Regions from separate parts of the Streptomyces sp. NPDC058051 genome, predicted to be linked through region 1. Evidence: predicted binding sites of a transcription regulator. Region 1 holds the regulator's gene; the other holds the start of a gene.
The links. The regulator HrcA, encoded in region 1, represses chaperone genes, less so after heat shock. The targets are predictions, from matches to a motif close to TTNGCACTCNGNNNNNCNGAGTGCNAA.
Positions count from the first base shown of each region.

Region 2: the regulator HrcA is predicted to act here: its motif matches at 6,416-6,442, upstream of groL (chaperonin GroEL).

Region 1 covers NZ_JBHVRW010000005.1:345,544-356,502, reverse strand. Annotated here, with positions in the region: gene ACFVUT_RS11530 (S41 family peptidase) at 1-3,182, opposite strand, end outside; gene ACFVUT_RS11525 (hypothetical protein) at 3,262-3,795, opposite strand; gene ACFVUT_RS11520 (16S rRNA (uracil(1498)-N(3))-methyltransferase) at 3,879-4,625, opposite strand; gene ACFVUT_RS11515 (nitronate monooxygenase) at 4,622-5,695, opposite strand; gene dnaJ (molecular chaperone DnaJ) at 5,820-6,956, opposite strand; gene hrcA (heat-inducible transcriptional repressor HrcA) at 6,957-7,973, opposite strand; gene ACFVUT_RS11500 (MBL fold metallo-hydrolase) at 8,171-8,893, shown strand; gene ACFVUT_RS11495 (DUF3097 domain-containing protein) at 8,919-9,737, shown strand; gene hemW (radical SAM family heme chaperone HemW) at 10,016-10,959, opposite strand, start outside.
Region 2 covers NZ_JBHVRW010000019.1:76,821-87,779, forward strand. Annotated here, with positions in the region: gene otsB (trehalose-phosphatase) at 228-1,121, shown strand; gene ACFVUT_RS26540 (trehalose-6-phosphate synthase) at 1,268-2,731, opposite strand; gene ACFVUT_RS26545 (glucosyl-3-phosphoglycerate synthase) at 2,776-3,726, opposite strand; SAM riboswitch class I at 3,880-4,006, shown strand; gene thrC (threonine synthase) at 4,024-5,325, shown strand; gene ACFVUT_RS26555 (MoaD/ThiS family protein) at 5,355-5,633, shown strand; gene ACFVUT_RS26560 (cold-shock protein) at 6,056-6,262, shown strand; gene groL (chaperonin GroEL) at 6,605-8,227, shown strand; gene ACFVUT_RS26570 (hypothetical protein) at 8,756-9,997, opposite strand; gene ACFVUT_RS26575 (hypothetical protein) at 10,244-10,959, opposite strand, start outside.

The sequences.
Region 1 (10,959 bases):
TCCGCCAGCGAGGCGAGAGCGATCCGGACCGCCTCGTCGAGCTGCGGATCCCGCCCCGCCGCGTGGTCCTGCGGCGCCATCACGACCTCGACGTCGGGATCGACGCCGTGGTTCTCCACGCCCCAGCCGTAACCCTCCAGCCAGAACGCGTACTTGGGCTGGGTGATCGCCGTCCCGTCCACGAGCTTGTACCGGTTGTCGATGCCGACCACTCCGCCCCAGGTGCGCGTACCGACCACCGGTCCGATGCGCAGCGCCTTGATCGCGGCGTTCACGATGTCACCGTCCGAGCCGGAGAACTCGTTGGCGACGGCGACCACGGGACCGCGCGGCGCGTCGTCCGGGTAGCTGTACGGCTGCATCCCGCGCGGCAGGTCCCAGCCGACGATGCGCCGGGCGAGCTTCTCCACGATCAGCTGCGAGGTGTGGCCGCCCCGGTTCTCCCGGACGTCCACGATCAGCCCCTCACGGGCCACTTCGACCCGCAGGTCGCGGTGGATCTGCGCCCAGCCCGAGCCGACCATGTCGGGGACGTGGAGGTAGCCGAGCCGTCCGCCGGAGTGCTCGTGGACGTACGCCCGCCGGTCGGCGACCCACGCGTGGTAGCGCAGCGGCTCCTCGTCGGCGACCGGTACGACGACGACATGGCGCGGATCGCCGCCGTCCACCGGTGAGACGGTCAGCTCGACCGGCTTGCCGGCCGAGCCGGTGAGCAGCGGTCCGGGCCCGGCGACCGGGTCGACCGGGTGGCCGTCGACGGCGAGGATCGCGTCGCCGACGCGCACCGCCACCCCGGGGGCGGCGAGCGGCGAGCGGGCCTCCGGGTCGGAGGTCTCGGACGGCAGGATCCGGTCGATGCACCAACTTCCCTCGTCCGTACGGGAGATGTCGGCGCCGAGCAGCCCCTGCCGGGTCGATTCGTCGCGCCATCCGCCGGGCGGCGTCACATAGGCGTGCGAGGTGCCGAGCTCGCCGTGCACCTCGTACAGCAGGTCCACCAGGTCGTCGTGGGTGGCGACGCGGTCCAGCACCGGGCGGTAGCGGTCCAGGACCCCGTCCCAGTCGACGCCGCCCATGTCGGGGCGCCAGAAGTTGTCCCGCATGATGCGTCCGGTCTCGTCGTACATCTGACGCCACTCGGCGGCCGGGTCGAGGGTCCGGCGGATCCGGGAGAGGTCGACGGTGACGCCGTCGCCGTCGTGGTCGTCGTCGGCCGGGACGCGGCTGTCGGACGGTACGACGCGCAGCTTGCCCCGGGTGCGCATCACGATCCGCTTGCCGTCGCCGCTGACCGCGAACCCGCTGACGTCCGAGGCGAGTTCCTCGCTGCGCAGCTTCTCCAGGTCGTACCGTTCGAGGACGGTCTCGGGCCGCCGGGAGTCCGGCGTGGCACCGCTCGTGCCGAGCACTCCGGCCACCGGGTGGCTCAGCCACAGCAGCCCGTCCTTCGCGGCGCGCAGTCCGGAGTAGCTGGCGGCCTCGACGGGCATCGGCACGATCCGGTCGGCGAGTCCGTCGAGGTCGATCCGGGTGACGGGGAGTGCGGTCGGGTTGTCCTCGCCCTCGCCGCGGTTCTCCTTCTCGGTCGGGCGGCCGTGCCGCTGCGGCCCGAACGGGGAGGGCGTGGTGGCGGCGAGCGTCAGCAGATGCGGCCGGCAGGCGCCGATGAACGCCAGGTCGAAGACATGGGCGTCGTAGACCGGGTCGAAGGACCGCTCGGAGAGGAACGCGAGGTGCTTGCCGTCGGTGGTGAACGCGGGGGCGAAGTCCCGGAAACGCAGCGGGGTCGCCTCGGTGACCGACAGATCGGCGAGGTGCGCGATCTTGAGCTGCCGGAGCGGCTCGTGTCCGGGGTGCGACCAGGCGAGCCAGGAGGAGTCGGGGGAGAAGACGAGGCCGGAGGCGTCGCCGTGTTCGCTGCGGTCCACCTCGTGGACCTCGCCGCTCTCCCGCTCGACGATCAGTACCCGTCCGTCGTGCGCGGCGACGGCGAACCGGCTGCCGTCCGGGGCCGCTTCCAGGTCGAGCACCCTGCCGATACGGCCCGCGGCGAGGCGACGCGGTGCGGCGCCCGGCGCGGTGCCGGTGGCGGGAGCGCACTCCAGGGCGTCGTCGCCCTCGGCATCGGTGACCCAGACGACGTGCTGGTCGCCGTCGGCCTGGAAGGCGCGGGGCATTCTGGCCCGTACGCCGGGTTCGACCGCGAGTGCCCGGGCCGGTCCCTCGCGGTGGGTGACCCAGTGGACGGCGCCCCGCGTCCCGACGGCGCTGCCGCGGCCCGTACGGTCCGGGGACGCGGAGTCGAAGTTGCTGTCGGCGTGCACGGAGTGGGGCTGGAGGTCGGCCCGCTGGCCGCCCAGCCGGATGTCGACGCGGCGGGGCTCGGCGCCTTCGAGGTCGTCCAGCAGCCACAGTTCACCGGCCGAGGCGTAGCAGACGCGGGTGCCGTCGGTGGTCGCGTGGCGGGCGTAGAACCCCTCGACGCCGGTGTGCCTGCGCAGGTCCGAGCCGTCGGGCCGTGAGGAGTGGACCGCTCCCACGCCGTCGTGGTCCGAGAGGAAGGCGACACGGTCGCCCACCCACATCGGGCATTCGATGTTCCCGTCGAGGTCCTCGTGGAGCCGTACGAACGGTACCGGGCCGTCGGTCACGCCTTCTTCCGCGATCCACAGCTTGCCCGCGGTACCGCCGCGGTATCGCTTCCACGTGGCGGCCTCGCGCCCCATGGTGGCCGAGAGCAGCAGCGCCCGCCCGCCGGGCCCGTACGCGAGGGAGCCGACCGGCCCGTACGGCAGGGTCCGCGCGGGCCCGCCGTCGACCGGGACGGCCCTGGCCCAGCTGCGCCGCAGCGACGCCTGGCCCTGGGTGCTGATGGCCAGTACGTCGCCCTCGGGTGTCCAGCCGCGTACGGAGGTCCGGGCATCGCCCCAGTACGTGAGCCGCTCGGCGGGGCCGCCGTCGACCGGTGCGACATGCACCTCGGGCGCCCCGTCCCGGGTGGACGTCCAGGCGACGCGGGTTCCGTCGGGCGATATCCGCGGATGGGAAACGGGCCGGTTGTCGGCGCTGACGCGCCAGGCTCGGCCGCCGTCCAACGGCGCCAACCAGACGTCGTCCTCGGCGGTGAAGGCGATCACATCGCCCTGGACATGGGGGTATCGGAGGTAGGCAGGCTGCGTCACGGAGATCACCCTAGGCCGCCCGCCTGCTCCGCGTAACCGGGTGGCCGGAGTACGCCGGGCGGCCGGGCACCGGACATCGTCACTTGCCCCAGCGCGATTCGGTCACCGTGACCGTCACGGTGACGGTCGGCCGGGCGGCACCGGCGGCGCCCCTCGGAGGCTGTGCGCGGCCGGCCGGCAAAGCGGCGGTGCAATTGCCGAGCGCATCCGCCCGGAAGACGACCTTCCCGCCGGTCCTGGCGGTCAGGTCGCCGCGCACACAGCGCCCGTCGAGTTCCTGGGTCACCTTGCCGGTGATCGAGATGTCCTGGCCGTTCGCGGTCCTTCCGGCGCAGTCGACGGCCGCGGTCCGGTGCACGGAGGGGGCCGGCGGCGACGCGCCCACGACCCGGTCCCCGTCCATGTCGGCGGTGCAGTTCAGCCACCGCACGTCCACCCCGTTGCGCTCCAGGGCGCTGGTGCCGGTCAGGCCGGTGGTCACGGCGATGGACGCGGAGTTGAGACTGCCCGTCGGCTCACAGGCCACGACCCCTGCGACGGCCGCGCCCGCGAGTGCGGACGCGGCCAGAAAACGACGCGTTCTTCCCTGAGCCCATGCCCTTGATGTCCCCATACGGGCAGCTTCCCACCGTTCCCCCACGGGACGGTAGACGGCTTGCGGTCACCACGGGGCGGCGCAGGCGCACCGGAGGGGGCTCACGCCCAGCGGCCGGTGCGCCCCAGCAGCAGCGCCGTCGCCGCGGTGCCCGCCGTCGAGGTGCGCAGGACGGACGCGCCGAGCCGGCAGACCCGTCCGCCCGCCGCGACGAAGGCCGCCAGTTCGTCCGGAGACACCCCGCCCTCGGGGCCGACGACCAGCACGATCTCGCCCTGGGTGGGGAGTTGGACGGTGGCCAGCGGCTCGCTGTCGTGGCCCCGGTCCTCGTGCAGGACGGCGGCGAAGTCCGCCGTGGCCAGAAGCGCGGCGACCTGTGTGGTCGTCAGCGCGTCCGCCACTTCGGGGAAGCGCACCCGGCGCGACTGCTTGCCCGCCTCCCGGGCGGCGTTGCGCCATTTCGCGAGTGACTTGAGGCCGCGCTCGCCCTTCCACTGCGTGATGCAGCGCGAGGCCTGCCAGGGCACGATCGCGTCGACGCCGGTCTCCGTCATCGTCTCGACGGCGACCTCACCGCGGTCACCCTTGGGCAGGGCCTGGACGACGGTGATGCGGGGTGCGGGCCACGGCTCCTCATGGGCCGTCACCAGACCGGTGACGACGAGGCGGTCCTTGCCCTCGGTGGTCCTGACCACGCCTTCCGTCCAACGGCCGTGGCCGTCCGTCAGCACGACCTCCTCACCGGCGTGCAGCCGCTTCACCGATACGGCGTGCCGTCCCTCGGATCCTTCCAGGACGAACTCGGGCCCTTCGGGGACCTGTTCGACGACGAAGACCGGTGCGGTCACTGCGTACTCCCTGTGCTCACTGCCGTCCGTGCGGCGTCCAGTTCTTCGGCGAGCAGTTCGATCAGCCGGCCGGCCGGCAGCTCGCGTGCCATCCGGTGCCCCTGCCCCGCCCACAGTGCCATGCCCTGGGCGTCACCTGCCGCAGCCGCCGCCTTGCGCAGCCCGGCGGTCAGGTAGTGGACCTGCGGGTAGGCGGCGGGGGCGTAGGGGCCGTGCTCGCGCATGAAGCGGTTGACGAGGCCGCGGGCCGGGCGTCCGGAGAACGCCCGGGTCAGGGCCGTCCGTACGAACAGCGGGTTGGTCAGTGCCCGTTTGTGCAGCGGATGCGCGCCGGACTCGGGGCAGGCGAGGAACGCCGTCCCGAGCTGTGCCGCCTCCGCGCCCGCGGCGAGCACCGCGGCGATCTGGGATCCGCGCATCAGCCCGCCCGCCGCGATGACCGGCACCTGTACGGTCTCGCGGACCTGGGCCACCAGGGAGAGCAGCCCGATCCCGGTGCCGTCGGCCTGCGGGTCGTCGTGGTGGGTGGACTGGTGGCCGCCCGCCTCCACGCCCTGCACGCAGACCGCGTCGGCCCCCGACCACTGGGCGGTCTGGGCCTCCTCGGGCGTGGTGACCGTCACGACGGTGTACGTGCCGGCAGCGGCGAGCGCGTCGAGGGTGTCGCGGGTCGGGCAGCCGAAGGTGAACGAGACGGCCGGGACCGGGTCCTCCAGCAGGATGGCGAGCTTGGCCTCGTAGCCGTCGTCGGCGCCGACGTCCGGGTCGGCGAGCGGGGTCTCGTACCAGGCGGCCTCACCGGCGAGCTGGTGCCGGTACACCTCGACGGCGCTCGGGTCGGCGAGACCGGGCTGCGGCATGAAGAGGTTGACACCGAAGGGCTGACCGGTCAGCCCGCGCAGTTGGGTGATCTCGTGGTACATGCCGTCCGCCGTCTTGTACCCGGCGGCGAGGAAACCCAGTCCGCCCGCCTCGGCGACGGCCGCGACGAGCCCCGGACCGGACACACCTCCCGCCATGGGGGCCTGCACGATCGGATACCGGCAGAGATCGGTCAACAGGGATGACATGACCGCATCGTGTCACGTCCCGTGCATCACGGCGTGCGGGGCCTGCGGTCCGATTTGCCCTCAAACGCGGGACGGGCTCGGCAGGCGAGCCCGTCCCGCGTCGGACGAGGGTGTACGGATGCCGTCAGCGACCGTTGAAGGCGTCCTTCAGCCGGGAGAACAGCCCCTGCTGCCCGGGCTGGAACTGGCCGGTGGGCCGTTCCTCGCCGCGCAGCTTCGCCAGCTCCCGCAGCAGTCGTTCCTGCTCCGGTTCCAGCTTCGTCGGGGTGATCACCTCGACGTGCACGATCAGATCACCGCGCCCACCGCCCCGCAGATGCGTGATGCCGCGCCCGTGCAGCGGCACCGACTGGCCGGACTGGGTGCCGGGCCGGATGTCGACCTCCTCCAGGCCGTCGAGCGTCTCCAACGGCACCTTGGTGCCGAGCGCGCCCGCCGTCATGGGGATGGTGACCGTGCAGTGCAGGTCGTCGCCGCGGCGCTGGAACACCGCGTGCGGCAACTCGTGGATCTCCACGTACAGATCGCCGGCCGGGCCGCCGCCGGGGCCGACCTCGCCCTCGCCCGCGAGCTGGATGCGGGTGCCGTTGTCGACACCGGCGGGGATCTTCACGGTGAGCGTGCGCCGCGACCGGATGCGGCCGTCACCGGCACACTCCGGGCAGGGCGTCGGCACGACCGTGCCGAAGCCCTGGCACTGCGGGCAGGGCCGCGAGGTCATGACCTGGCCCAGGAAGGACCGGGTGACCTGGGAGACCTCGCCGCGACCGCGGCACATGTCACATGTCTGGGCGGAGGTGCCGGGGGCGGCGCCCTCGCCGTTGCACGTCTTGCAGACGACGGCCGTGTCGACCTGGATGTCCTTGGTCGTGCCGAACGCGGCCTCGGCCAGATCGATCTCCAGCCGGATCATCGCGTCCTGGCCGCGCCGGGTGCGCGAACGGGGTCCGCGCTGCGACGACGTACCGAAGAACGCGTCCATGATGTCGGAGAAGTTGCCGAAGCCACCCTGTCCGAATCCGCCCGCGCCACCGCCGCCGGAGGCGGACAGCGGGTCACCGCCGAGGTCGTAGACCTGTTTCTTCTGCGGATCCGACAACACCTCGTAGGCGGCGTTGATCTCCTTGAACCGCTCCTGCGTCTTCGGATCGGGGTTCACATCCGGATGCAGCTCGCGAGCGAGCCGCCGGAATGCCTTCTTGATCTCGTCCTGAGATGCGTCGCGGCGCACGCCGAGTACGGCGTAATAGTCCGTGGCCACTTACGACTCCGCCAGGATCTGTCCGACGTAACGTGCCACTGCGCGTACCGCTCCCATCGTTCCGGGGTAGTCCATGCGGGTCGGTCCGACCACGCCGAGTTTGGCGACTGCTTCGTCGCCCGAACCGTAGCCGACCGTGACGACGGACGTGGAGTTGAGGCCCTCATGGGCGTTCTCGTGCCCGATCCGTACGGTCATGCCCGAGTCCGTGGCCTCGCCGAGCAGCTTCAGCAGCACGACCTGCTCCTCCAATGCCTCCAGCACCGGCCGGATCATCACGGGGAAGTCGTGCCCGAAGCGGGTGAGGTTGGAGGTGCCGCCGATCATCAGCCGCTCCTCCGTCTCCTCGACGAGGGTTTCGAGCAGGGTGGAGAGCACGGTGGACACGGTTCCCCGGTCCTCGCTCTCGAAGGATTCCGGCAGATCCTGCACCAGTTGCGGGACGTCCGTGAAACGGCGTCCGACGACCCGGCTGTTGAGCCGGGCCCGCAGATCGGCGAGAGAGGTCTCACCGAACGGAGCAGGACAGTCGATCATGCGCTGTTCGACCCGGCCGGTGTCCGTGATCAGCACGAGCATCAGCCGGGCGGACGCCAGCGACAGCAGCTCCACATGCCGGACCGTCGACCGGGTCAGCGAGGGGTACTGCACGATGGCGACCTGCCGGGTCAGCTGCGCGAGCAGCCGCACGGTGCGTCCGACGACGTCGTCGAGGTCGACCGCACCGTCGAGGAAATGGTGAATGGCGCGGCGTTCCGGCGACGAGAGCGGCTTGACGCCCGCGAGCCGGTCGACGAAGAGCCGGTACCCCTTGTCCGTGGGGATGCGTCCCGCGCTGGTGTGGGGTTGGGCGATGAAGCCCTCATCCTCCAGCACCGCCATGTCGTTGCGGACGGTGGCCGGGGAGACCCCCAGCTTGTGCCGCTCGGTGAGCGCCTTGGAGCCCACGGGCTCCTCGGTGCCGACATAGTCCTGGACGATGGCGCGCAACACTTCGAGTCTGCGTTCGCTGAGCATCGCGCACACCTCCAGCTGAGTTTCCTCGGTGGTTCTCGGGCCGTTCCTGTTCCGTTCCCAGGAATCCGCCTGGCACTCTGTCCTCACGAGTGCCAGCAACCCCCCGGTCAGTGTACGGCGGCGGAGTGGGGGGCTAGCAAGAGCGACCGGTCACGGTATCGCGGGACTGCGCAGGTCGTTGCCGATAGCGTCCTGGTATGAACGCCTCTTGGGAAGAGTCCGGCTGGGAGCGACTCGGTCACGAAGTGGGCAGACGCCGTCTTCCCGGGTGGGACGCGACCGTCGCGCTGGTCGCCGGAGCGGACGGAGTGCTGCTCTACGACACCGGTTCGACCCTCCGCGAAGGCGTCCGGGTGCGGTCCCAGGCACAGACCCTGCTGGGTCGGAGGGTGACGCATATCGCACTCAGCCACCCCCACTTCGACCATGTCCTGGGCATCGGCGCCTTCTCCGGCGCCCAGGTGTACGGAGCCGTCGGCATGGCCGCCCTGCTGGAGCGCGGGGCGGACGCTCTGCGCGCCGACGCGGTGCGCCACGGAGTGTCCGAGCACGATGCGGCCGAGGCCACCGATGCGCTGGTGGTGCCGCGGCACGAGGTGTGCGGCGAGTGGACGCTCGATCTGGGCGGCGGCCGTCAGGTGCTGCTGGCGAACGTGGGCCCCGCCCACAGCGGTCACGATCTCGCGGTGCTCGTGCCCGGCTCCCCCGCGGTGGTGCTCTGCGGCGACCTGGTCGAGGAGTCCGGTGAACCGCAGGCGGGCCCCGACGCCGTCCCGGCCCGCTGGCCGGCCGCGCTGGACCGGCTGCTGGCGCTGGGTGGCGAGGACGCGGTGTACGTTCCGGGCCACGGGGCGGTGGTGGACGCGGCGTTCGTGCGGAACCAGCGCGACCGGCTGGCCGCACTCTTCGGCGTGTCGTGACACCTGATCGTCCTATCGTCATCCGATGCGCAGCTACCAGCCGGACCTGACCCCGCCGTGGAAGAGGTCCGCCCCCGTTCCCGAGGTCGCCGCCGAGCCCGATCTGGTGGTGGAAGAGGTCTCCACCGGTTTCTGCGGTGCCGTGATCCGCTGCGAGAAGACGGCCCAGGGCCCGACCGTGACCCTGGAGGACCGGTTCGGCAAGCACCGGGTGTTCCCGATGGAGGCGCGCGGCTTCCTCCTGGAAGGCCGGGTGGTCACCCTCGTGCGTCCCTCGGCGGCCGGTCCCGCACGTCCGCTGCGTACCGCCTCGGGGTCGGTCGCGGTACCGGAGGCGCGCGCCCGGGTCGCGCGGGCCGGCCGGATCTACGTGGAGGGCCGCCACGACGCGGAGCTGGTCGAGCGGGTCTGGGGCGACGACCTGCGGATCGAGGGCGTGGTCGTCGAGTACCTGGAGGGCATCGACGACCTCCCGGCCATCGTGCGCGCGTTCTCGCCCGGCCCGGACGCCAGGCTGGGTGTCCTGGTCGACCACCTGGTTCCCGGCTCCAAGGAGTCCCGGATCGCGGACCAGGTGTCGAACCCGGACGTGCTGGTGGTCGGCCACCCCTACATCGACGTGTGGGAGGCGGTGAAGCCGTCGTCCGTGGGCATCGCGGCCTGGCCGGTGGTCCCGCGCGGCCAGGACTGGAAGACGGGCGTGTGCCGCGCGCTGGGCTGGCCGGAGAACACCGGCGCGGCCTGGCAGCGCATCCTGTCCACGGTGCGTTCGTACCGGGATCTGGAACCGTCGCTGCTGGGCTCCGTGGAACATCTCATCGACTTCGTGACGACGGAGGCATAGGGGCCGCTTCGTGACGACGGAGGCATAGCGGTCGCTTCGTGACGACGGAGGCATGGGGGCTGCCGCGGGCGTACCGGGTCCGCGGGGGCGCGTACGGCCCCGCGGGGGCGCGTACCGGCCCGCCGAGACTCGTATGGGGGCGCGTAAAGCCCGTGGAGGCTCGTATCGGGGCGCGTACAGCCCGTGGAGGCTCGTACAGCCCGGCGGGGGCCCATACGGTCTGCGGGGGCGCACAGGGCGTCAGCCGCGGGCGCCTCGTCCCGCACCGGCCCCGGTGCTCAGTCCACCAGGTCCCGGACCACCGCGTCCGCCAGCAGCCGCCCCCGCAGGGTGAGCACCGCTCGCCCTTCGCCGTACGGGGCGCGCTCCAGCAGCCCGTCCTCGACCGCGCGCTCCGCCGCGGCCAGCCCGGTCGGTGCCAGCAGCGACAACGGGCACCCGTCCGCGAGCCGCAGCTCCAGCAGGATCCGCTCGACCCGCCGGTCCTCCAAGGAGAGGATCTCGCGCCCGGCCCCGGGCGACCGTCCCTCGGCCAGGGCCTGCGCATACGCACCCGGATGCTTCACGTTCCACCAGCGCACCCCGCCGACATGGCTGTGCGCTCCGGGGCCGGCGCCCCACCAGTCGGCGCCGCGCCAGTACAACTCGTTGTGCAGGCACCGGCCCTCGGGCGTGCGGGACCAGTTGGACACCTCGTACCAGGAGAAGCCCGCCGCGGCCATCACCTCGTCCGCGATCAGGTACCGGTCCGCGTGGGTGTCGTCGTCGGTCATCGGGACCTCGCCGCGCCGGATCCGCCGGGCCAGCTGTGTGCCCTCCTCGACGATCAGCGCGTACGCCGACACATGGTCGGGCCCCGCCCCGATCGCCGCGTCCAGCGAGGCCCGCCAGTCGTCGTCGGACTCCCCCGGCGTGCCGTAGATCAGGTCGAGGTTGACGTGCTCGAAGCCTGCCTCCCGCGCCTCGGTGACGCACGCCTCGGGCCGCCCCGGCGTATGTGTGCGGTCCAGGATCTTCAGCACGTGCTGCCGGGCGCTCTGCATCCCGAACGAGATCCGGTTGAAGCCGCCCTCCCGCAGCTCGGCCAGATAGGCCGGACCGACGGACTCCGGGTTGGCCTCGGTGGTGATCTCGGCGTCGTCCGCGAGCCCGAACTCGTCGCGGATCGCCCCCAGCATCCGGACCAGGTCCGCGGCGGCCAGCAGGGTCGGTGTGCCACCGC
Region 2 (10,959 bases), on a different contig from region 1:
GCCCCGGCAAGGCCGGCCCCTGCCCCGGCCAGCCGCCCCTGTCCCTACAGGCTGCCCCTGTCCCGCCAGGCCGCTCCTTGTCCCTGCCCCGGATTCCCCCGACCCGGATTCCGTCGACCCGGATTCCCCCGACCCGGATTCCGTCGACCCGGTTTCCGTCGGTCCAGGCTGCCCTTGGGGCCGCCGGAGGCGCGACCGACGCCGTGTCGCCGCTATAGGCTCGGCTCATGGGCAGCAACCCGCACGTACCCGCGCCGAGCGAGATCCCGTCCGAGCTCCCCACCCCCAGCACCCCACCCGGCCGAGAAGCCCTTGCCGCGATCCTCGCCCGCCCGGACCGCGCCGTCATCGCGCTCGATTTCGACGGGACGCTGGCCGACATCGTCCCGGACCCCGAACAGGCCCGCGCCCACCCGGGCGCGGTCGGGGCCCTGGCGGCCCTCGCCCCGCACGTGGCCTCCATCGCCGTGATCACCGGCCGCCCGGCCGGCGTCGCGGTCCGGCACGGCGGGTTCGCCGGGGTGTCGGGACTCGATCACCTCGTCGTCCTCGGCCACTACGGCGCCGAACGCTGGGACGCCGCGACCGGCACCGTCGACACCCCCGCCCCGCACCCCGGCATCGCCGCGGTGCGTGCCGAACTCCCGGGCGTGCTCGACCGGTTCGACGCGTGGCGCGGCACGTGGATCGAGGAGAAGGGCCAGGCGCTCGCCGTCCACACCCGCCGCGCCGCCGACCCGCAGGCGGCGTTCGAGGCCCTGCGCACCCCGCTCGGTGAACTCGCAGCCCGGCACGGTCTGATCGTCGAACCGGGCCGCCTGGTCCTGGAGTTGCGCCCGCCGGGCACGGACAAGGGTGTGGCGCTTGCGCGGTACGTCCGGGAGACGGGGGCCGAGTCCGTCCTGTACGCGGGCGACGACCTGGGCGACCTCGCCGCGTACGCCGCGGTGGAGAAGCTCCGTGCCGAGGGCCCCGACGGCATCCCCGGCCTGCTGGTGTGCAGCGGCAGCGCCGAAGTGCCCGAACTGGCCGAACGGGCCGATCTGCTGCTGAACGGCCCGGAAGCCGTCGTCGGATTCCTGGCGGCCCTCGCCCACCGCCTCCAGCCGGGCCCTTCCTGACGCGTGGCGCCGTCCACCGTCCGTCGGGCCGTCCCTGACGCGTCGCGCCGTCCGCCCACAGCAGACGGCGGACGGGATCCGCCGGTCACGGACGCAGACACGGGCACGGGTACGGGCACGGGTACGGGTACGGCCCCCGCCCCCGCTCACTCCCGGCGCAACGCGTCCAGCTGGTCCAGGAACCACTGTTGCGGCGGCAGTGCCACCGCAGCCGCGGCCAGCCGTTCCGTGCGGGCGGCCCGTTCGTCGTCCGCCATCGTCAGCGCCTCGTGCAGCGCGGACGCTGTCGCGGACACGTCGTACGGGTTCACCACGACCGCGTCGCTGCCCAGCTCCTCGTACGCCCCCGCCTCCCGTGACAGCACGAGGGCACAGCCGTGGTCGGAGACGACCGGGACCTCCTTGGCGACCAGGTTCATGCCGTCGCGGATCGGGTTGACGAGTGCCACGTCGGCCAGCCGGTACGCGGCGAGCGAGCGGGCGAAGTCGTCCTTGACGTGGAGCACGACCGGGGTCCAGCCCGCCGTGCCGTACACCGCGTTGATCTCGTCGGCGACCCGCTGCACCTCAACCGTGTAGTCGCGGTACACCGCCAGGTCCTGGCGCGAGGGATAGGCGAAGGCGACATGGACGACGCGCTCACGCCATTCCGGCCGCTCCTCCAGGAGTGCGCGGTAGGCGAGCAGGCCGCGCACGATGTTCTTGGACAGCTCTGTCCGGTCCACGCGTACGATCGTCCTCCGCCCCGGGCCGATCTGCTCGCGCAGCGCCGCCATCCGCTCGTCCACGTCCGCCTCGTGCGCGCGCTCGCGCAGGAATTCCGCGTCCGCGCCGAGCCCGTGCACTCCGATCCTGGTCTGTCCGGTGCCGCCCAGGATCTCCGCGCAGCAGCCGGTGAACGCGTCCGCCCAGCGCCGGGTCAGGAAGGCCGCCCGGTCCGCGCCCAGGATGCCGCGCAGCACCTGCTCGGCGATGTCGTCGGGGAGCAGCCGGAAGTAGTCGGCGGGCGCCCACGGGGTGTGCGAGAAGTGGCCGATCCGCACGTCCGGGCGGAGCTCGCGGAGCATGCCGGGCACCAGCGCCAGGTGGTAGTCCTGCACCAGCACCGCCGCGCCCTGCCCCGCCTCCTCGGCGAGCGCCTCGGCGAAGGCCCGGTTGTACGCCTCGAACGACGCCCACTGCCGCCGGAACTCCGCGTCGAACACCGGCTCCAGCGGTGTCTGGTACAGCATGTGGTGGACGAACCAGAGCACGGAGTTCGCGATGCCGTTGTACGCGTCGGCGTGCACGGCCGCGTCGATGTCGAGCATCCGTACGCCCTGCTCACCGACCCCGCGCCGGACCGCTTCCCGGTCCCCGTCACCGAGCGCGGCGCACACCCACAGCTTGTCCTTGACGGCGCTCAGCCCGGAGACGAGCCCGCCGCCGCCGCGCTTCGCGTCGAGCGTCCCGTCCACGGCGAGGCTGTACGAGACCGGGCCGCGGTTGGACGCGACGAGGACCTGCGCAGCGGACCGGGCCCCGGACGAGGCATCGGGCCGGGCCCCGGACAAGGCTTCGGACGGGGCTTCGGACAAGGCTTCGGACGGGGCTTCGTGCTCGGAGACCATGTTGCGGAATCTAGCCCGATCACGAACCGCCCAAACGTGCGAAGTCAGGCCGCGCGGCGCGAGACGTACTCCTCGATCTCACGCATCGGGGGTCGTTCCTCGGTGTCCACCGCATGGGTGTGCGGGACGAAGCCGTCCTCGCCGCGTTCGAACTGGGTGAGCGACGGCCGTACTAAGTGACCCCGGGAAAGTCGGAGTTGCGCGGTCCGGTAGATGGCCGCCGCCATCCGGCCGAGGGCCTGGCCGTCCTGGTGGCGGTGTCTGCGCACCCCCACGTCGACCTGGGCCAGTGCGTCCAGGCCCACCGTGTGCAGCGCGTCGACCAGGAGTCCCAGCTCCACTCCGTAGCCGACGGGGAAGGGAAGCCGTTCGAGGAGGGAGCGGCGCACCGCGTACTCGCCGCCCAGCGGCTGGACGAAACCGGCCAGCTGCGGCCAGTGCAGATTGAGCAGGGGGCGGGCCACCAGTTCCGTGACGCGACCGCCCTGACCGGCGGTGTCGCCGAAGGGGCGGTCGTACATCGCCTTGACGAACTGCACGTCCGGTTCGGTCAGGAGCGGGCCGACGATGCCGGAGACGAAGTCCGCCGAGAAGTCCTTCAGATCGGCGTCGACGTACGCGACGATGTCACCCCCGGTCACCAGCAGCGACCGCCACAGGACCTCGCCCTTCCCGGGCACGGCGGGTATCCGGGGGAGTATCGCGTCCCGGTGCACCACCCGGGCGCCGGCCTCCCGGGCCACCCGCGCGGTGGCGTCCGTGGAACCGGAGTCGATCACCACGAGTTCGTCGACGAGACGGACCTTCTCCATCAGCTCGCGCCGGATCGTCGCGACGATCTCGCCGACCGTCGCCTCCTCGTTCAGCGCGGGCAGGACGACGCTCACGCTCCCGCGACGCGGCTCCCGGGCCTTGGCGGCGAGCAGCCGGTCCAGCGGGCGGTCGGTGGCGGACCAGGAACGCCTGGCCAGCCAGTGTTCGACCTCTTCCAGCACGCTCGATACTCCCTGTATGTGATCCATCTCGCGGTTCGGACGACTATCTCAACAGTCCGGTGCTTCGGTTACAGTCTTGAACAACGCGGATGACCCTCGCATGTCGGGGTCCGTCCGCCGAAAAACGCCTGGATCGACGATCCAGTGCCATAGCGCTCATCCAGAGGGACTGAGGGAACGGCCCGTTGAAGTCCCGGCAACCCTCCTGCCGACCGCGAGGTCAGGTGGGGAAGGTGCCAATTCCGTCTCGTGGCGAAATGCGTCGCGAGGAAGATGAGGAGAAAGGGCCTCGCCACCATGGCTGCGCAGACTGTTGCAGTAAGCACCAATTCTTCCGACGACGCTGTCGATCTCGGCCCCGCCGCGGCGCTTTCCTGTCGCGAGTGCGGCGAGCGTTTCGAGCTCGGCCCCCTCTTCGCCTGTGCGTCCTGTTTCGGGCCGCTCGAAGTGGCGTACGACCTGCCGAGCGGCTCTCCCGACGAGCTGAAGAAGCGCATCGAGGCCGGACCGAACAACATCTGGCGTTACGCGCCGCTGCTGCCGGTCCCCGCCGATGTCGCGGACAAGCCCAACATCAACCCCGGCTTCACCAAGCTGGTCAAGGCCGACAACCTCGCCCGCGAGCTGGGCGTCACCGGCGGCCTGTACGTGAAGGACGACTCCGGCAACCCGACGCACTCCTTCAAGGACCGTGTCGTCGCCATCGCCGTCGAGGCCGCCCGCGCCTTCGGTTTCACCACGCTCTCCTGCTCCTCCACCGGCAACCTCGCCGGTGCGGTGGGTGCCGCCGCCGCCCGCGCCGGCTTCCGCTCCTGCGTGTTCATCCCGCACGACCTGGAGCAGGGCAAGGTCGTCATGGCCGCGGTGTACGGCGGCGAGCTGGTCGGCATCGAGGGCAATTACGACGACGTCAACCGCTTCTGCTCGGAGCTCATCGGCGACCCGCTCGGCGAGGGCTGGGGCTTCGTCAACGTCAACCTGCGCCCGTACTACGGCGAGGGTTCCAAGACCCTGGCGTACGAGATCTGCGAGCAGCTCGGCTGGCGGCTGCCCGACCAGATCGTCATCCCGATCGCGTCCGGATCGCAGCTCACGAAGATCGACAAGGGGCTGCAGGAACTGATCAGGCTCGGCCTCGTCGAGGACAAGCCCTACAAGATCTTCGGCGCCCAGGCCGAGGGCTGCTCCCCCGTCTCCACCGCCTTCAAGGCCGGACACGACGTCGTACGGCCCCAGAAGCCGAACACCATCGCCAAGTCCCTGGCGATCGGCAACCCGGCCGACGGGCCGTACGTCCTGGACATCGCCCGCCGCACTGGCGGTGCGGTCGAGGACGTCGACGACGAGCAGGTCGTCGACGCCATCAAGCTGCTGGCGCGCACCGAGGGCATCTTCGCGGAGACGGCGGGCGGGGTGACGGTCGGTGTGACGAAGAAGCTCATCGAGGCGGGCCTGCTCGACCCGACGCTGACCACCGTCGTCCTCAACACCGGCGACGGCCTCAAGACCCTGGACGCGGTGGCCGCGACCTCGCAGGCGACCGCGACGATCCGGCCGAGCCTGGACGCCTTCCGCGCCGCCGGCCTCGCCGGCAGCTGACCACCCGAGACTGAAGAAAGGCACCCCTCATGAGCGTCAAGGTCCGCATCCCCACCATTCTCCGCACCTACACGGGCGGCCAGGCCGAGGTCCCGGCCGAGGGCGCGACCCTCTCCCAGGTCATCGAGTCCCTGGAGCAGAACCACCCCGGCATCGCCGCCCGCGTCCTGGACGACCAGGGCAAGCTGCGCCGCTTCGTGAACGTGTACGTCAACGACGACGACGTGCGCTTCGAGGGCGGCCTGGAGACGGCGACGCCGGACGGCGCCGGGATCTCGATCATCCCGGCTGTGGCGGGCGGCTGCTGACCGCCTTTCCGGCCTGACAGCGATATCGGAATTGCCCCCTCTGCGAGAGAAGCGGAGGGGGCAATTCTGCATGGTTGAGCGCGGTAGAGTGTGGGAAGTCCCCCCAGCTGCTCGCGCCGCCCGCAGATAAGAATGCGCCTGGCCGCGACAAGAAGCAGCCAAAGTGTGCGATCTCCATGCGCCAAAAGTCACCTTTGCCCGGCCCGACTTGCCCAGGAATATTATGAATTCCTCATATTCGGGCGATCGGTGCGGCTCAGAATTCTCGTCCGATTGACCTGTTGCAGAGGGCAGTTGGGCAGATACATTCAGCCGCGGTCGACGCGTTCCGGCGCACACACCCTCCCCTGACGGGGGGTGAGTTCTGACCCGGGTCCGCGAAGTGCGGTCCTGCGCAAGGGCCAGTAATAGGGGAGTTAGGCATGGCTCAGGGCACCGTCAAGTGGTTCAACGCGGAGAAGGGGTACGGCTTCATCGCGGTCGACGGTGGTGCGGATGTTTTCGTCCACTACAGTGCGATCCAGATGGACGGCTACCGCACCCTCGAAGAGGGTCAGCGAGTTGAGTTCGAGATCTCGCAGGGCCAGAAGGGGCCGCAGGCGGACATGGTCAAGCTCGCCGTCGGCTGAGTTCGGCGCGGTCGGCCAACGACACCACTCACGCGCGGAGGGCCCGTACCCCAGAGGTACGGGCCCTCCGCGCGTCCGCGTCCGCGCGTGGTGTCGTCCGCGTCCGCGCGTGCGTGTCGCTTGGCCGACGTCGTCCACATCCCGAAGGGGACGCTTGCACTCTCCGGGGTCGAGTGCTAATCATTGGCGTTAGCACTCTCCAGGTGAGAGTGACAGAACTTGGACCGGGCCGGTGAGGCCCGCAGGTCCGGTGGGGCAAGGAACCACCGGTCACGCAGGCCGTCCGTCGCGGGCGCCACTCGGTCCGGAGCAATCCACCCCTGTCCGGGAGGACCACTTCACATGGCCAAGATCATCGCGTTCGACGAGGAGGCCCGGCGCGGTCTCGAGCGCGGCATGAACCAGCTCGCCGACGCCGTCAAGGTCACCCTTGGCCCCAAGGGTCGCAACGTCGTCCTTGAGAAGAAGTGGGGCGCCCCCACGATCACCAACGATGGTGTGTCCATCGCCAAGGAGATCGAGCTGGAGGACCCGTACGAGAAGATCGGTGCGGAGCTGGTCAAGGAGGTCGCCAAGAAGACGGACGACGTCGCCGGCGACGGTACGACCACCGCCACCGTTCTCGCCCAGGCGCTCGTGCGCGAGGGCCTTCGCAACGTCGCCGCGGGTGCCAACCCGATGGCTCTCAAGCGGGGTATCGAGAAGGCCGTCGAGGCCGTCTCCGCCGCCCTCCTGGAGCAGGCCAAGGACGTGGAGACCAAGGAGCAGATCGCTTCGACCGCCTCCATCTCCGCCGCCGACACCCAGATCGGCGAGCTCATCGCCGAGGCCATGGACAAGGTCGGCAAGGAAGGCGTCATCACCGTCGAGGAGTCCCAGACCTTCGGTCTGGAGCTGGAGCTCACCGAGGGTATGCGCTTCGACAAGGGCTACATCTCGGCGTACTTCGCCACCGACATGGAGCGTATGGAGGCGTCCCTCGACGACCCGTACATCCTGATCGTCAGCTCCAAGGTCAGCAACGTGAAGGACCTCCTTCCGCTGCTGGAGAAGGTCATGCAGTCCGGCAAGCCGCTGCTGATCATCGCCGAGGACGTCGAGGGCGAGGCCCTGTCGACCCTGCTCGTGAACAAGATCAAGGGTGTCTTCAAGTCCGTCGCCGTCAAGGCGCCCGGATTCGGTGACCGCCGCAAGGCCATGCTCGGCGACATCGCCATCCTCACCGGTGGCACCGTCATCTCCGAGGAGGTCGGCCTCAAGCTGGAGAACGCCGGTCTCGACCTGCTCGGCCGCGCCCGCAAGGTCGTCATCACCAAGGACGAGACCACGATCGTCGACGGCTCCGGTGACACCGACCAGGTTCAGGGTCGTGTCAACCAGATCCGTGCCGAGATCGAGAACTCCGACTCGGACTACGACCGCGAGAAGCTCCAGGAGCGCCTCGCGAAGCTGGCCGGCGGCGTGGCCGTCATCAAGGCCGGTGCCGCGACCGAGGTCGAGCTCAAGGAGCGCAAGCACCGCATCGAGGACGCGGTGCGCAACGCCAAGGCCGCCGTCGAGGAGGGCATCGTCGCCGGTGGTGGCGTGGCTCTGCTCCAGGCCTCGGCCGTCTTCGAGAAGCTGGAGCTCTCGGGTGACGAGGCGACCGGCGCCAACGCCGTCAAGCTGGCGCTGGAGGCCCCGCTGAAGCAGATCGCCGTCAACGGTGGTCTTGAGGGCGGCGTCGTCGTCGAGAAGGTGCGCAACCTGGCCGTCGGCCACGGTCTGAACGCCGCGACCGGCGAGTACGTCGACATGATCGCCGAGGGCATCCTCGACCCGGCGAAGGTCACGCGCTCCGCCCTGCAGAACGCCGCGTCCATCGCCGCTCTGTTCCTCACCACCGAGGCCGTCATCGCCGACAAGCCGGAGAAGGCATCCGCGGGCGCCCCGGGCGGCATGCCGGGCGGTGACATGGACTTCTGATCCTGACGGATCGGCAGTTCCTGTACAGCTGTAACGCCTCGGCCCCTGGAGCCGACGGGGAAACCGTCGGTTGATGCGGGCCCTGGCACGACGTCGGCTCCCAAGACCCTGTTGTGGTCCTGGGGGCCGACGTTGTCGTATGGGCAGCGGTTCAGCCGCGGGTCAGGTCCTTGTAGGTCGGCCACGGGGTCTCTTCGCCCCGCCGAACCGAAGCTCGACGGGGCGAAGAGACTCGCATCGACCAACCCCCGCGTCGACCAACCCCCGCATCGATCAACCCTCGGATCGATCACCAGCATCCCAACTGGTTCCGGGGGCCGATGCGTTGCGTTGCGTTGCGCTGCGTTGCGTTGCGCTGCGATGCGATGCGTTGCGATGTGCACGCGGTGCGGTGCGGTGCTGCGCTGTGCTGTGCTGACGGTAGCCACGATGCCCGCCGGAGCATCGTGCGTGTGCGATGCCCCACCCCAAGGGAGCATCACCCACTCGGCCCGTCCTCACGGATGCATCCGCTCCGGACAGGCCGTCCTACGGCAGCCGGTCGAGGAGCCAGCCGCACAGCTCCTCCGTCACGAGGGTGTGCCCCTCGTTGCGGGACGCGAACGTGAACTCGTCCAGTCCGCCGGCCTCCGGCGGAAGCGCGGAGATGTCCTTGTACAGCTCCTCGTCCGTGTCCAGGTCGCCGACGTCGACCGCGCTGACGGCCGGGACGAAGCAGTGCGAGCGGATCCGTACGTCGGTCTTGAACCCGAGGAAGGAACTGAGGGCGTTGAGGCCGTCGGCGAGGATGCCGAACCCTTCCAGCGAACCGCCGGGTGCGCCGTCGATCGACGGCAGCCCGGCCGTGCGCACCTCGTTGGTCTTCAGCGTCACCACCCGCAGCTTGGCGACGAGTTCGTTGTCGCCGGGGGCCTGGGTGTAGAGCTTGGTGCCCATGACCGACAGGCCCTTGCCCTCCAGGGCCAGTTCGCCGGCCCGTACGTCGGTGCCGACACCGTCGGCCCTGCCGTTGGCGACCCCGATCAGCCGCGGTCGGCGCGGCCATTCGCCGACGGCCGCCATCTCCGCGAGGAACGCCGCGCGCTCGTCGCTCTGGTCCGGTGTCCCGTCCCACTTCTCGATGTGCCGCCACAGCAGCTGACGGGCGGCCGGACTGTTGATCTGGTCGGAGAACCGGCTGTCGAGATCCTTGATGTAGTGCGCGAACGCCTGGAGCGCGAGGGGGATCCAGGCGCCGCGGTGCGGGCTGTCGTACGAGAAGTACACCGCCGTCTGGTGGTCGATGCCCTCGCTCTCCATCTTGGCGAGCGCGTGCCGGGTGACGAGCCCGCCCATGCTGAACCCGCCGACGGCCAGCGGTGTGTCGCCCTGCCGCTCCGCGATCGCCTGGTGGATCGCCGCCTGCGCGGTCCTGGAGTTCTCCAGGACCGACGCACTGCGCTCATGGAAGCCGAGCAGGATCACGTCGTGTCCCCGTCGGCGCAATTCGCTGATCAGCGCGTAGTCGCCGAACTCCATGACCTCCCAGGAGAAGTCCAGGCTGCTCGGGCCGGTGTTGAAGCCGTCGGCGATGATCACGGGCCGCACGAGGCCCGGGTTCCGCTCGCCGAGATACACCCAGGCGGTGCCGCCCGGCAGATCCCACACGGTGCTGGGCGGCAGCGGAAGGGCGCCGTGCTTCTCGGCGTCCAGGCGGGAGCCGGGTGTGAGGGTGAGGGGAGGCCCGTGGTGCAACTCCGAGACGATCTGCTCAAGGGTCGGTTCGGACATGGTTCGTTCCCCTTTGGGTCGGTTCGTTACGACAAGTCCCTAGAGGAACACGTGGAGTAGTCGGCCGGTAGGGGATGTGGATCAAACCACCCCCAGGTGGGAGCCGGTTTCGGACACCTGGCGATCACGCACGGGCGGCGTGGGGTGGACGGCGGCCGGTGGTCACATGCGGGCAGCGGGCAGCGGGCAGCGGGCAGCGGGCGGCGGGCAGTGGGCGGTTACGTGTGGGCTGCGGGCAACGGGCGGTTACGTGTGGGCAGTGGGCGGTGGGCAGGAGGTCCGCTCGGTTCGTGGGGTCATCGCCGCCCGGATCTCGCCGACGCGTTCGCGGACGCCGATGGCCGGGACGGTTCCTGCCGGTCCGGTGGAGGGGGCGGCGGGGTTGCCCCGGCACGGTCCGCACAGGCCGCCGATCAGGGCCTCCGCGCTGCCCGGTGCGCGGCACTCGCCGCATTCGAGGGTGCGCAACACGGTCCGCTGTTGTGCCGGAGTGCCCCGTTCGGGTGGCATCTTGTCGGTCAGTCGTCTGCGGACGAGGGCTGCCGCGTGGTGGACGGGGGAGGGGAGTCCGGCGGTCAGGGCGTGCAGCAGTTCCGCCTCCGTGGCGCCGCGCTCGAACCACGTGGTGACCTGCGGTTCCAGCGTCGCGCAGTCCGCCGCCGACAGCATGAGCGAGGGTGCGGTGCGGCCCAGCGCGGCCAGCAGCACGAACGCCCGGGAGCGGGTGGGGCGGTGAGGGTGCCGCTCGGGCGGTACGTCGCCCCGGGTGAACGCCGCCCACCAGGAGTCGTCCCGTGCGGTGCGGGAGAAGTACGTACGGGTCACCCAGAGCAGGACCTCGTCCCGGGTGACGCACTCGCTGCCGCGCCGCAGATGACCGGCGGCCTGGAGCCTGTTGAGGGCGGTCCGCAGCGCGCACTGCCCGTACGGGAGGACCTTGGCCAGCGTCTTCACGGAGATGT